Stappia indica: one gene and its partner. The protein of the gene in region 1 interacts with the protein of each later gene in a pairwise test. Links are inferred from orthologs where the notes say so. Each region holds a gene or a part of one and is shown on either strand. Other genes may lie near its edges.

Evidence for each region.
Region 2: the proteins of GH266_RS06315 (region 1) and ileS interact in binary tests that used the Escherichia coli proteins (3 or more experiments, as listed by UniProt). The link is inferred for Stappia indica from one-to-one orthologs.

Annotation. Positions count from the first base shown.
Region 1 is NZ_CP046908.1:1,320,363-1,327,981, reverse strand. Bases 2,705-5,545 are described here. They hold GH266_RS06315 (sugar ABC transporter substrate-binding protein), read right to left. Parts: upstream 4,713-5,545; coding sequence 3,696-4,712; downstream 2,705-3,695. Other genes in these bases: GH266_RS06310 (ROK family transcriptional regulator), read right to left, coding at 4,764-5,545; GH266_RS06320 (ABC transporter permease), read right to left, coding at 2,705-3,579. Also shown: zwf (glucose-6-phosphate dehydrogenase), read right to left, coding at 1-717; GH266_RS06330 (carbohydrate kinase family protein), read right to left, coding at 748-1,677; GH266_RS06325 (ATP-binding cassette domain-containing protein), read right to left, coding at 1,727-2,506; more of GH266_RS06320, read right to left, coding at 2,503-2,704; more of GH266_RS06310, read right to left, coding at 5,546-6,062; ade (adenine deaminase), read left to right, coding at 6,284-7,619. UniProt on the Escherichia coli protein: Part of the ABC transporter complex RbsABC involved in ribose import. Binds ribose. Also serves as the primary chemoreceptor for chemotaxis.
Region 2 is NZ_CP046908.1:4,939,645-4,944,320, reverse strand. What follows is about bases 942-4,676. They hold ileS (isoleucine--tRNA ligase), read right to left. Parts: upstream 4,280-4,676; coding sequence 1,142-4,279; downstream 942-1,141. Other genes in these bases: GH266_RS22555 (nucleotide sugar dehydrogenase), read right to left, coding at 4,423-4,676. Outside these bases: iolG (inositol 2-dehydrogenase), read left to right, coding at 1-201. UniProt on the Escherichia coli protein: Catalyzes the attachment of isoleucine to tRNA(Ile). As IleRS can inadvertently accommodate and process structurally similar amino acids such as valine, to avoid such errors it has two additional distinct tRNA(Ile)-dependent editing activities.

The DNA.
Region 1 (7,619 bases):
GTTCTGCACCATGTCGCGCATCGCGCCGGCCGTGTCGTAATAGCCGGCGCGGCCCTCGACGCCGAGCGCCTCGGCCACGGTGATCTGCACATGGTCGATATGGGCGGCGTTCCAAAGCGGCTCGAACAGGGCATTGGCGAAGCGCAGGGCCATCAGGTTCTGCACCGTCTCCTTGCCGAGATAGTGGTCGATGCGGAAGATCTGGTCCTCGCGGAACACCGCGCCGATGGCGGCGTTCACCTTGCGCGCCGACTCGCCGTCCTTGCCGATGGGCTTCTCGATGACGACGCGGGCAAGCTCAGTGGTCAGGCCATGGGCGCCGATCCGCTCGCAGATCGGGCCGAAGAAGTCGGGCGAGACCGCGAGATAGAACGCGCGCACCACGTCCTCGCGGCCCGTCAGGGCGGAGGCGAGCTCGGTCCAGCCCCGCTCGCCTGCCGCATCGACGGCAAGGTATGAGAGGCGGTCGAGAAACCGCGCCAGCGCCTCGTCCTCGATGTCCGAGACATGCTCGCTGATCGCTTCGCGGGCGAACTCGCGATAGTCGCTGTCGGACATGTCGCGCCGCGAGCAGGCGAGAATGCGGGCATCCAGCGGGATCTGCCCGTCGAGATCGCGGTGATAGAGGGCGGGCAGCAGCTTCCTGTGCGCCAGATCGCCGGTGGCCCCGAAAACGATCAGGTCGAACGGGGCGACTTCGATGACACGCGCGGCCATGGCGGTCCTTTCACTTGTGCGGTTTCGCTGTCAGGCGAGAAGTTCGGCGCGGCGGGGGAGGTCCGCTCCACGCCGGGTACAGGTGACGGCAGAGGCTCTGCCTGCATAATCGAGGAGATCGGCGAGCGCGTCTTCCCCCAAAGCGGAGAGTGTCGCGCGGCTGCGGGCGGCGGTCTCGCCGAGCCGTGCCAGCAGGGCAGCCTGGAACGTGTCGCCGGCCCCGACCGTGTCGACGACGGCAACGCTGCGCCCGGGCACGCTGGCGCTTGCGGTCGCGGTGAAGGCGCTCGCGCCCTCTCGCCCGCGCGTCACGATGACGAGGGCGGGACCGCGGGCAAGCCAGCCGCGCGCCAGCTCGGCCGGATCGGCGCCGGGAAACAGCGTCTCGGCATCCTCGGCGCTGATCTTCAAGAGGTCGACATGCGGCAGGAGGTCGTCGAGCCGGCCGCGCCAGGCGGCAAGGTCGGCAACGACCGTGGGCCGGATGTTCGGATCATAGGCGACGAGGCGACGCCCATGCTCGCGCCGGACCAGCTGCAGCAGGCTGTCGCCGACCGGCGGGACCAGGGCGGAGAACGAGCCCAGATGGATCGTGTCGACGCCCTCCGGAAGCACGGGCAGGTCGTCCGGCGAGACCAGCCGGTCGGCCGCGCCTTCCCCGTAGAACGAATAGGCCGGGCTTCCCGAGGCATCGAGGCCGACGACGCTGAGGGTGGTCAGCGCGTCGCTGTCGACGACGAGGGAGGTGTCGACGCCTTCCGTTTCCAGCGCGCCCTTGAGACGGCGGCCGAAGAAGTCGCGCGACAGGCCGCCGAAATAGGCGACCGGAACCTCGAGCCGCGCAAGGCCCACGGCGACATTGAAGGGCGAGCCGCCGATGCGGGCATCGAGCGTCAGCTGCCCGCCGCCGCCGTCCTCGGCAAACAGGTCGAACAGCGCTTCGCCGCAGACGAGAATCATTGAACGGAGCTCCTTCGAGGCATCGGGATCGGCGGGTCTTGTCTCATCGTCAGGCCGCCGCGGCCTGCGGCGGTTCCATCGCGCCGGTCATGATGGCGACAGCGTCGGACATGGAGAAATCGTCCGGCCTTATGACACAGGCACGACGCCCGAGGCGATGGATATGGATGCGGTCGGCGACCTCGAAGACATGCGGCATGTTGTGGGAAATCAGCACGATGGGCAGGCCGCGCGCCTTCACGTCGCGGATCAGGTCGAGGACCTTGCGGCTTTCCTTGACGCCGAGGGCGGCGGTCGGCTCGTCCATGATCACCACCTTGGAGCCGAAGGCGGCAGCGCGTGCCACGGCAACGCCCTGGCGCTGGCCGCCGGACAGGGTCTCCACCGCCTGGTTGATGTTCTGGATGGTCATCAGGCCGAGTTCGGAGAGCTTTTCGCGGGCGATCTTCTCCATCGCCTTGCGGTCGAGCTTGCGCAGGTACTTGCCCATCCAGCCGGGGCTGCGCAACTCGCGGCCCATGAACAGGTTGTCGGCAATCGACAGCGCCGGCGACAGGGCAAGGTTCTGGTAGACCGTCTCGATGCCGGCTTCGCGGGCCCGCATCGGCGAGGAGAAGTTGACCGGCCTGCCTTCCAGCCGGATCTCGCCCTCGTCGGGAACGACGGCACCGGAGATCGCCTTGATCAGGGTCGACTTGCCGGCGCCATTGTCGCCGATCACGGCGAGGATCTCGCCGGGATAGAGGTCGAAGTCGGCCCGGTCGAGGGCGACGACGCGGCCGTAGCGCTTGACGAGGCCGCGGGCGGTGAGGATCGGTTCGCGGGTCATGCTGCAACCTTTCTGATCCACTGGTCGATGGCGACGGCGCCGATGATCAGCATGCCGATGAGCAGGTAGGTCCATTGCGGATCGGTGCCGATGAGGCGCAGGCCGAGCGAGAACACGCCGACGATGAGCGCGCCGAACAGCATGCCGAGGATCGAGCCGCGCCCGCCGAACAGCGAGATGCCGCCGATCACCACCGCGGTGATGGATTCGATGTTGGTGAACTGGCCGGTGGTCGGGGAGACCGAGCCGAGGCGGCCGATCATTGCCCAGCCGCCGATGGCGCAGATGAGGCCGGCCAGCGTGTAGACCGAGATGCGCATGCGGGCGACGCGCACGCCGGCCAGCTCCGCCGCCTCCGGATCGTCGCCGATGGCATAGACATGCCGTCCCCAGGCGGTGTGGTTCAGCACGTAGTTGAGGATCAGCACCAGCAGGAACATGGCGATGACGCCATAGGTGAAGACCGCGCCGCCGATGCTGAACTTCTCGCCGAAGAACTGGAGGATCGGGGCCTGCGCCTCGATGTCCTGGCTGCGGATCGTCTCGTTGGCCGAGTAGAGGAAGTTGGCCGCCAGCACGATCTGCCACATGCCGAGCGTGACGATGAAGGGCGGCAGGCGCATCCAGGCGACCAGAGCGCCGTTGATGAAGCCGCAGAAGGTGCCGCAGGCAAGGCCGCACAGCACGGCGATCTCGGGCGGCAGCCCGTAGCGGAAGGTGAACTGGCCCATCACCACCGAGGACAGGACCATGATCGCGCCGACCGACAGGTCGATGCCGGCGGTCAGGATCACCAGCGACTGGGCGCAGCCGACGATGCCGACGATGGCCACCTGCTGGAGAATGAGCGTCAGGGCGAAGGGCGAGAAGAATTTCGAGCCGAGCAGGATGCCGAACACCGCCAGCGACAGCACCAGGACGATCAGCGGCACGAATTCGGGGCGGGCATGCAGCCGGTGCTGGATCCGGTCGATGAGCGGGCGGGCAGGGCGCTCGAAGGCGGCAACCTCCGAGGAGCTTCCGTCGAGGCCCTTTTCGAAGTCGTGTTTTGCGGATGTCTGTGCGTCGCTCATTGGGTCTCCTCCCCCGCAACGGTGCCTGGACTGGAATGCCTGGACTTTAAGATGGCCCGCGCGGGAGGGGCGTTGCCGTCCCGCGCGGAGCCGTCGTCAGTCTGCGATGCGGGGCATCAGCCCCAGCACTTGTCCATGCCTTCCTTCGTGTCGATGGAGGGAACGCCCTCCGCCGGCTTGTCCGTGACCAGCGCGACGCCCGTGTCGAAGAAATTCTTGCCCGGCGTCGGCTCCGGCTTGGCACCGGTCTCGGCGAAGGTCTTGATCGCCTCGATGCCGAGCGAGGCCATCAGCAGCGGATACTGCTGCGAGGTGGCGCCGATCACGCCTTCGACGACGTTCTTCACGCCCGGGCAACCGCCGTCCACCGAGACGATCAGCACGTCGTTCTCGCGGCCCATCGCCTTCAGCGCCTCATAGGCGCCGGCGGCGGCGGGCTCGTTGATCGTGTAGACGACGTTGACCATGGGATCCTTGGTCAGGAGGTTCTCCATGGCGCGGCGGCCGCCTTCCTCGTTGCCGGCGGTCACGTCGTTGCCGACGATGCGCGGATCGTCCTCGTCGCCCCAGCGGTTCGGGTCCTTCACGTCGATGCCGAAGCCGGTCAGGAAGCCCTGGTCGCGCAGCACGCCGACGGAGGGCTGGCTGACGGCAAGGTCGAGCATGGCGATCCTGGCGTCGGCGGCCGCATCGCCGAGCGTGGCGCGGGCCCACTGGCCGATCAGCTCGCCGGCCTTGAAATTGTCCGTGGCGAAGGTCGCGTCGGCCGCGTCGACGGGCTCCAGCGGCGTGTCGAGCGCGATCACCAGGATGCCGGCATCGCGTGCCTGCTTGACGCTGTCGACGATACCCTTGGTGTCGGAGGCGGTGATGAGGATGCCCTTGGCGCCGTCGGCGATGCAGGTCTCGATGGCCGCGACCTGGCTCTCGTGGTCGCCGTCGATCTTGCCGGCATAGGACTTCAGTTCGATGCCCAGTTCTGCCGCCTTGGCGGTGGCGCCTTCCTTCATCTTGACGAAGAACGGGTTGGTGTCGGTCTTGGTGACGAGGCACGCGGAGATGTCGGCGCCGAGCGCCGGAGTGGCCGCGGCCATGCCGAGCACGGTGCCGGCGAGCATGAGTTTCCTAAGCATTGTCAGTTCCTCCCAGTTGGCTTGCGATCGGATCGCAGGCCGTCCGGCCCCTCAAGCCGGGCGGCCATCCTGTGCGGGCTCGACGTCCTTGCGCGCCTTGCGCGCGGCGGCATCGGCAGCACCTCGTTTGCCCTCGTTCGCGGTCGGGATCGCGGTACGGGGCGAATAGTTGAAGAAGATCGGCAGGTTGGCGGCGCCGACAGCGCCCGCGTCCTGGCCGAAGGAGCCGCGGCGCAGGCGCGGCGGCACGCGCGACTGCGGCGCGGCCAGCGCCAGCGAGCGGGTCAGGTCGTCGATCAGGCGCTGCGGCAGGCCGCCGTCGATGTCGAAGTCGATCACCACCAGCGGCACGTCGATCAGCGAGATCGCCGACCAGATCGCCGGGGTCAGCGCGGCGACGCAATCCTCCAGCCACTCTTCTACCGCCGGGTGGCCGCTTTCGGCCGCGCGCTCCAGGTCGTCCCGCGTCTCCGCGACGATGCCGTGATGGGCAAGGTGGCGCTTCAGCGCCGAGAGAGAGGCGCGGGTCAGCAGGATGTCCATCTCCCCGCGCGGGGCGGGGGCGGAGGCGAGCCGGCTGCGCGGCACCGGGATCATGGCGACGTCGCCGGCATTGCCCTGGACGCCCTTCACGCAGTCGCCGCCATAGACGACGCCGCCGCCGATGGCGGGACCGAGGAACAGGTAGAGGAAGTCGTCGGCATGGCGGCCGGCACCGGAGAACAGCTCGGCGATGGCGGCGGCAGTGCCGTCGTTCTCGGAAAAGACCGGGAAGTCGACCGTCTCTTCCAGCATCTGCTTGAAGTCGATGTCGTCCCACAGGTGGAAATTCGCCTTGGGCAGGCCGAGCTCGTGCAGCCAGGAGCCGAGGTTGAACGGCATGGCGACGCCGACGCCGGCAATGCGCGCATGCTCCTGCGGCGAGATCAGCCGCAGCAGGATGGCGATGTCGCGGGCGACGATGTCGACGACCCGCTCGGGCTCGGGCAGGAACCGGTCGTGCGACTGCCGGCCGATGATGCGGCCGGAAAAATCCGCCAGCACCGTCTCGATCGAGGTGCGGTCGATACGCACGCCGAAACCGTAGGCCCCGGTGGCGGACAGGCGCAGCATGGTCGCCGGCTGGCCGCGCCCGCCGTCGTGCCGCTTGCCCAGCGTCTCGATGAGGCCGCTGGCCGTCAGGTCCTGGATGATGCCGCCGATGGCCGCGTTGGTCAGCTGGGCGAGGCGCGCCAGATCCGCCTTGGACGCGTCGCCGACACGGCGCAGCACCTGCAGCACGATGCGCTCGTTGTAGCGGCGCAACTGAACGGAATTCGATCCCTGTCCGACGAGCGGGCGCCTTGCCACGAGAAATCCTCCCTCACCGACCGCCCCGCCTCTGCCGGGCGGTTGGACGATTTATTTCTTTAAGTTGATTTATTAATTATCGACGGGCGGCGCTTGTCAATCCGCTTTCCGTGCTGCAGCGCGGAATCCGCAACGTCCGGTGGCGCTGGCGCGCCCTGCCGTGCTTGTGCCATGCTTGGGTGCAAGGCAAGGTGCAGGGATCGCACGGCAGGGAGCGCGACATGCCGAACACGATGGAAACACGGGCCTTTCTCGAACGGGCGATTGCCGCCGGGCGCGGGGAGGAGCCTGCGGATCTCGTCCTGCGGAACGTGCGCCTGTTCTCGGTGATCGACGGGTCGCTGACGGAGACGGATGTGGCGATTGTCGGCGACCGGATCGTCGGGACGCATGGACGCTATCGCGGGAAACGCGAAATCGACGGCGGCGGGCGCATCGTGGTTCCGGGCTTCATCGACACGCATCTGCATGTCGAATCGTCGCTGGTGACGCCGCTCGAATTCGACCGCTGCGTGCTGCCGCACGGCGTGACGACCGCGATCTGCGACCCGCACGAGATCGCCAATGTGCTGGGCGCGGCGGGTATCCGCTATTTCCTCGATGCGTCCGAGCGCACGCTGATGGACCTGCGGGTCAATCTGTCGTCCTGCGTGCCGGCGACCGCATTCGAAACGGCCGGCGCGCGGCTCGAGATCGAGGATCTCGAACCGTTCCGCGACCATCCGAAGGTGATCGGCCTGGCGGAATTCATGAATTTTCCCGGCGTGCTGGCGCGCGATCCCGGCGCCATCGCCAAGCTGGCGGCCTTCCAGGACGGTCATATCGACGGGCACGCGCCGCTGCTGTCGGGGCTCGATCTCAACGGCTATCTTGCAGCGCGCATCCGCACCGACCACGAGGCGACCACGGCGGCGGAAGCGCGCGAGAAGCTCGCCAAGGGCATGACCATCCTGATCCGGGAGGGCTCGGTGTCGAAGGACCTGGAGGCTCTGGCCGAGATCCTGACGCCGGACGCATCTTCCTTCGTGTGCCTTTGCACCGACGACCGCAATCCGCTCGACATTGCCGAGGAAGGCCATCTCGACAGCATGATCCGGCGGCTGATCGCCCGCGGCGCCCGGCCTTGCGACGCCTATCGCGCGGCCAGCTGGTCGGCGGCGGTCGCCTTCGGCCTGCGCGACCGGGGGCAGGTGGCGCCGGGCTGGCGCGCCGATATCGTGCTTCTCGACGATCTGGAGGACTGCCGCGTCCATTCGGTCATCGCGGCGGGGCGTCCGGTGGACGAGGCGGCCTTCGCCGCGCGCCAGTCGCTGCAGCCGGTCGGGCTCGACAGCGTGCGCCTGCAGCGTCCCGTGACCGCGGAGGACTTCCGCATTGCGGCGACCGGCTCGAACGAGCGCGCCGTCATCGGCGTGGTGCCGGGCCGGATCATCACGGAGCACCTGTCCCGCAGCCTGCCGGAGGGGGAGGGCGGGTTGCTGGCCGATCCCGCTGCCGATGTCGCCAAGGTCGCGGTGGTGGAGCGGCACGGGAAGAACGGCAATATCGGCCGCGGCT
Region 2 (4,676 bases), 3.6 Mb from region 1 along the record:
TCGGGCTTCACCGCCGACCCGGTGCAGAACTTCTTCCTGGAGCGCTACGCCCAGGCCTACCGGCTGCAGCTTGCCGCCTTCATCGACTGCGCGCGCGGCACCACCGCCCCCTCGCCGAGCGGCCATGACGGGCTGATGGCGCAGCGGCTCGCCGACGCGGCAACGCTCTCCGCGCAAAGCGGCCAGCCGGTCCGGCTTTAGGAGGGGGGCGTAAGAGGCCGGCGACTTTGCGCCAGCCTCTCTTTTCGTCATTCCGGCCAAGCGAAGCGCGAGCCGGAACCGGAGAGGCACAAGCGTTCGAGGGGACGGCCGGGCGCCTCCGACAGGCCCTCGGCTCTCCGATCCCGGATCTCCGGCTTTGCCTGCGTCCGGGAGGACGAAAAGAGGGGCGTGAGTGAGGCAGGCTTGAGGCGGGACGGCGTCGCCTCCCCCACTGCTGTCATACCCGCGAAGGCGGGTATCCAGTATCCGCCGGGTCGCGCGGTTGTGCGAAAGCGGCAGCCTGCGGCCTTCCGGCGCCCGCCTCGGCTCGACCCGCGCGACTGGGGTTACTGGTTCCCGGTCTTCGGCTTCGCCGAAACCGGGACGACAGCCGAGAGGTGGGGTCGCGTCGGCGGGTCATCGCCAGCGCTGCGCTCCAGCCCCTCGTCGGCGTCATCCCGCACGCAGCGCAGCGGCGATGCGGGATCGGCGAGCCGAGGGCAAATGAGGTGCGCTCCGGAACCATGCCACGACCGCCGTGCCTCCCCGATCCCGGGTCGCGGCTTCGCCTTGCCCGGGAAGACGCCGGGGAGGTTTGCGCAAGGGAGAACCCGATGCGGGCAGGTCAATCGCCGGGCAGGCCAATCGCCCGCAACTCAAGCCATCCGGCCGATTTGCTTCGCCGTCTCGATTTCAGCGGATTTCGAGAGCGGTTTTTGCAAAATCCGTCTCGAAATTTGCACAAGCACATCGCGCCGAATAACAAAATTATTTCAAATACTTAAAATAAAAAGCCCAACCAGCTCGGCGAAATTTCGAGAAACCGCTCTCGATCCCGTTGCGCCGTCTATCCCCGCTTTCGCGGTCCGCCCTCGGACTGCGCCAGGCTCAAGGCCGCGGGGCACTTGTCCCCGTGGCCTCGTCAGTGCTGTCCCCGCGATCAGGCCTCGGCCTTGACGAGCTCGATGGCGATCTCGCTGCCGCCGACCTCATGCGTGGCGCGGTAGGCGCCGTCCAGCGTGCCGCCGATGGTCAGCTCCAGCGCCAGCGTGTCCTGGGCGATGCGGGCGCGGTGCTCCTCCACCGCCTGGACCAGCGCCTCCGGCAGGACCAGGTTGAGGCGGATGCGGTCGGTCACCTGCAGCCCGCCGTCCTTGCGGGTCTGCTGGATCAGGCGGACCACGTCGCGGGCATAGCCTTCGCGCTCCAGCTCCGGATAGATCCGCGTGTCCATCACCACCACGCCGCGGCTGGCATCGAAGAGGCCGGTGTCCGAGCCCTCCGGCGCCATGACGCGCATGGTGTAGTCTTCCGGCGGCAGCTCGACGCCGGCCAGCTCGACGATGCCGTCGGGCCGCAGCGTCCAGTTGCCGGTCTTGGAGGCGGTCATCACCTCCTTCATCTTCTGGCCCAGGCGCTTGCCGATCTGCGGCTTGACCACAAGGCTGTGCTCGCCGACCGACAGCGGATCGGCCTCCAGCACCAGCTCCTTGACGTTCACCTCGTCGGCGATCAGCTGCGAATACGGGCGCAGGTCCTCAATGTCCGCATGGGCGACGGTCAGCGTCTTCAGCGGCAGGCGGGCGCGCAGGCGCTTGGCCTCGCGCAGCGACATGACCGAGTTGCAGACGTCGCGGATAAGGTCCATGCGGCGCACGAGATCCGGATCGCTCGGCATCTTGCCTGCCTCCGGCCAGTCGGCCAGATGCACGGACAATTCGCCCGTCAGGCCCTTGTAGATGCGCTCGCTGACGAAGGGCATCATCGGCGCCAGCACGCGCATCAAGTGCGTCAGCACCGTGTAGAGCGTGTCGAGCGCATCGCGCTTGTCGTCGTTCAGCTCCTCGCCCCAGAAGCGGGCGCGCGAGCGGCGGATGTACCAGTTGTTGAGCGCGTCGATATAGCCCGGCACATGCGAATAGGCGGCGGGAATATCGTAGGCATCGAGCGAGCCCTCGATCTGCTCGATCAGCTCGCGGGTCTTGGCCAGGATATAGCGGTCCAAGAGGCCCTTCTGGTCGAAGCGGACCTGCGCCTTGTACTGGTCGGCATTGGCATAGAGCGTGAAGAAGTAATAGGCGCTCCAGATCGGGATGATCGCCTGGCGCAGCGCCTGGGCGATGCCGCGGCCGTCCTTGGCCACCGCCAGGTCGCCGCCGACCAGCAGCGGCGAGGACAGCATGTACCAGCGCAGCGCGTCGGCGCCGTAGGTGTTGAAGACGCCGACCGGGTCCGGATAGTTCTGCAGCCGCTTGGACAGCTTCTGCTTGTTCTCGTCCAGCACCACGCCGTGGCAGACCGCATTGCGGAACGGCGCACGGTCGAAGATCGCCGTCGACAGCACCATCAAGGTGTAGAACCAGCCACGGGTCTGGGCGACGTATTCGACGATGAAGTCGGCCGGGAAATTCCGCTCGAAATGCTCCTTGTTCTCAAACGGATAGTGCTGCTGGGCAAAGGGCATCGAGCCGGAATCGAACCACACGTCGAGCACTTCCGGCACGCGGCGCATCATCGCCTTGCCGGTCGGATCGTCCGGGTTGGGCCGCACCAGCTCGTCGATCATCGGCCGGTGCAGGTTGTCCACCTTCACGCCGAAGTCGCGCTCCAGCTCCTCCAGCGAGCCGTAGACGTCCATGCGCGGATGGTTCGGGTCGTCGCTCACCCAGACCGGGATCGGGCAGCCCCAGAAGCGGTTGCGCGAGATGTTCCAGTCGCGGGCGTTTTCCAGCCACTTGCCGAACTGGCCGTCGCGCACATGCGAGGGGATCCAGTCGATCTGCTGGTTGAGCTCGACCATCCGGTCCTTGAACTGCGAGACGGCGACGTACCAGGCGTCGATCGCCTTGTAGATCAGCGGCGTGTCCGTGCGCCAGCAGTGGGGATAATCGTGCAGATAGGTCTCGTGGCGATAGACGGTATCGCCGCGCGCCTTGAGGTCGCGGATGATGTCCTTGTTCGCCTCGATGACGTTCTGGCCGACATAGTCGGCGACCTCGGCGGTGAACTTGCCCGCCTCGTCCACCGGCACCACCAGCGGGATGCCGCGCTCGCGCGCGAGTTCGAAGTCGTCCTCGCCGAAGCCCGGCGCGATGTGCACGCAGCCCGTGCCGTCGCCCGCCTCGACGAAACCGGCGGCAAGCACGGCGAAGGCGTTCTCGGTGCCCTTGAAATAGGGGAAGAGCGGCTCGTAGGCGGTGCCGGCCAGCTCCGCGCCCGTCAGCGCGCCGACCTTCTGCCACTCGCCGAACTCGCGCTCGTAGCGCTCCAGCGCCGCCTCGGCGAGGATCACCCGCACGCCGTCCTTTTCCAGGATCGCGTAGTCGAGATCCGGCGACACGGCCAGCGCAAGGTTGGACGGCAGGGTCCAGGGCGTCGTCGTCCAGGCGAGCAGGCGCGTCGGCACGGCGGCGAAGCGCTCGCCCTTGAGCAGGAAGCCGACGGTCAGCGCCGGGTCCTGGCGCTCGCGATAGGAGTTGTCGAGGCGCGTCTCGAAGTTCGACAGCGGCGTCTGCACAGCCCAGGAATAGGGCACGACGCGGTAGCCGCGATAGACCAGCCCCTTGTCCCAGAGCTGCTTGAAGCCCCAGATCACGCTCTCCATGAAGGAGAGGTTCATGGTCTTGTAATCGTTCTCGAAGTCGACCCAGCGGCCCTGCCGCTCGACATAGTAGCGCCACTCGTTGGTGAAGCGCATGACCGAGACCGAGCAGTGCTCGTTGAACTTGCCGATGCCGTATTCGAGGATCTCGTTGCGGCCCGAGATGCCGAGTTCCTTCTCCGAGGTCAGCTCCGCCGGCAGGCCGTGGCAGTCCCAGCCGAAGCGGCGCTCGACGCAGTCGCCGCGCATGGTGCGGTAACGCGGGATCAGGTCCTTGACGAAGCCGGTGGCCAGGTGCCCGTAATGCGGCAAGCCGTTGGCGAAGGGAGGGCCGTCGTAGAAGATGTATTCGCCCGCCCCGTCCTGGTTGCGGCGGCTCTCCACCGAAATCTCGAAAATCCGGTTTTCCTGCCAGAACTTGAGGATGTCTTCCTCGAGCTTGGGAAAATTGGGATTCGGATCGATGGCTTCGTACATCACAGATGTCCCGTTCTGAATTGGTCGCCGGGCGAGGAACCGCTGCGCCGCCCGCAACATGTCGTTGCGTGGGTTAGCCGACCGGCAAGAAAAATACAATCGTCACGGCCGGCATGGCGGGCATGCCGGCGTCTTGTATGGCCTCAGGCGCGCGTCACTTTCGGCTCGCTCGCCGGGTAGCGGCCGCGGGTGTCGACCACCAGCTTCGCCTTGTCGAGGATCATCGCGTAGTCGAAGGCGTCGTGATCGGTGGCGATGACGACGGCGTCCTGGCGCGCGATGGTCTCGGCATCGGCCTCCACGGCCGCGAAGGCGCCGCCGCTTTCGAGCGTCAGCTGCGGCACGAAGGGATCGGCATAGGAGAGCTCCCCTCCCCGCGCGACGATCCGCTCCATCA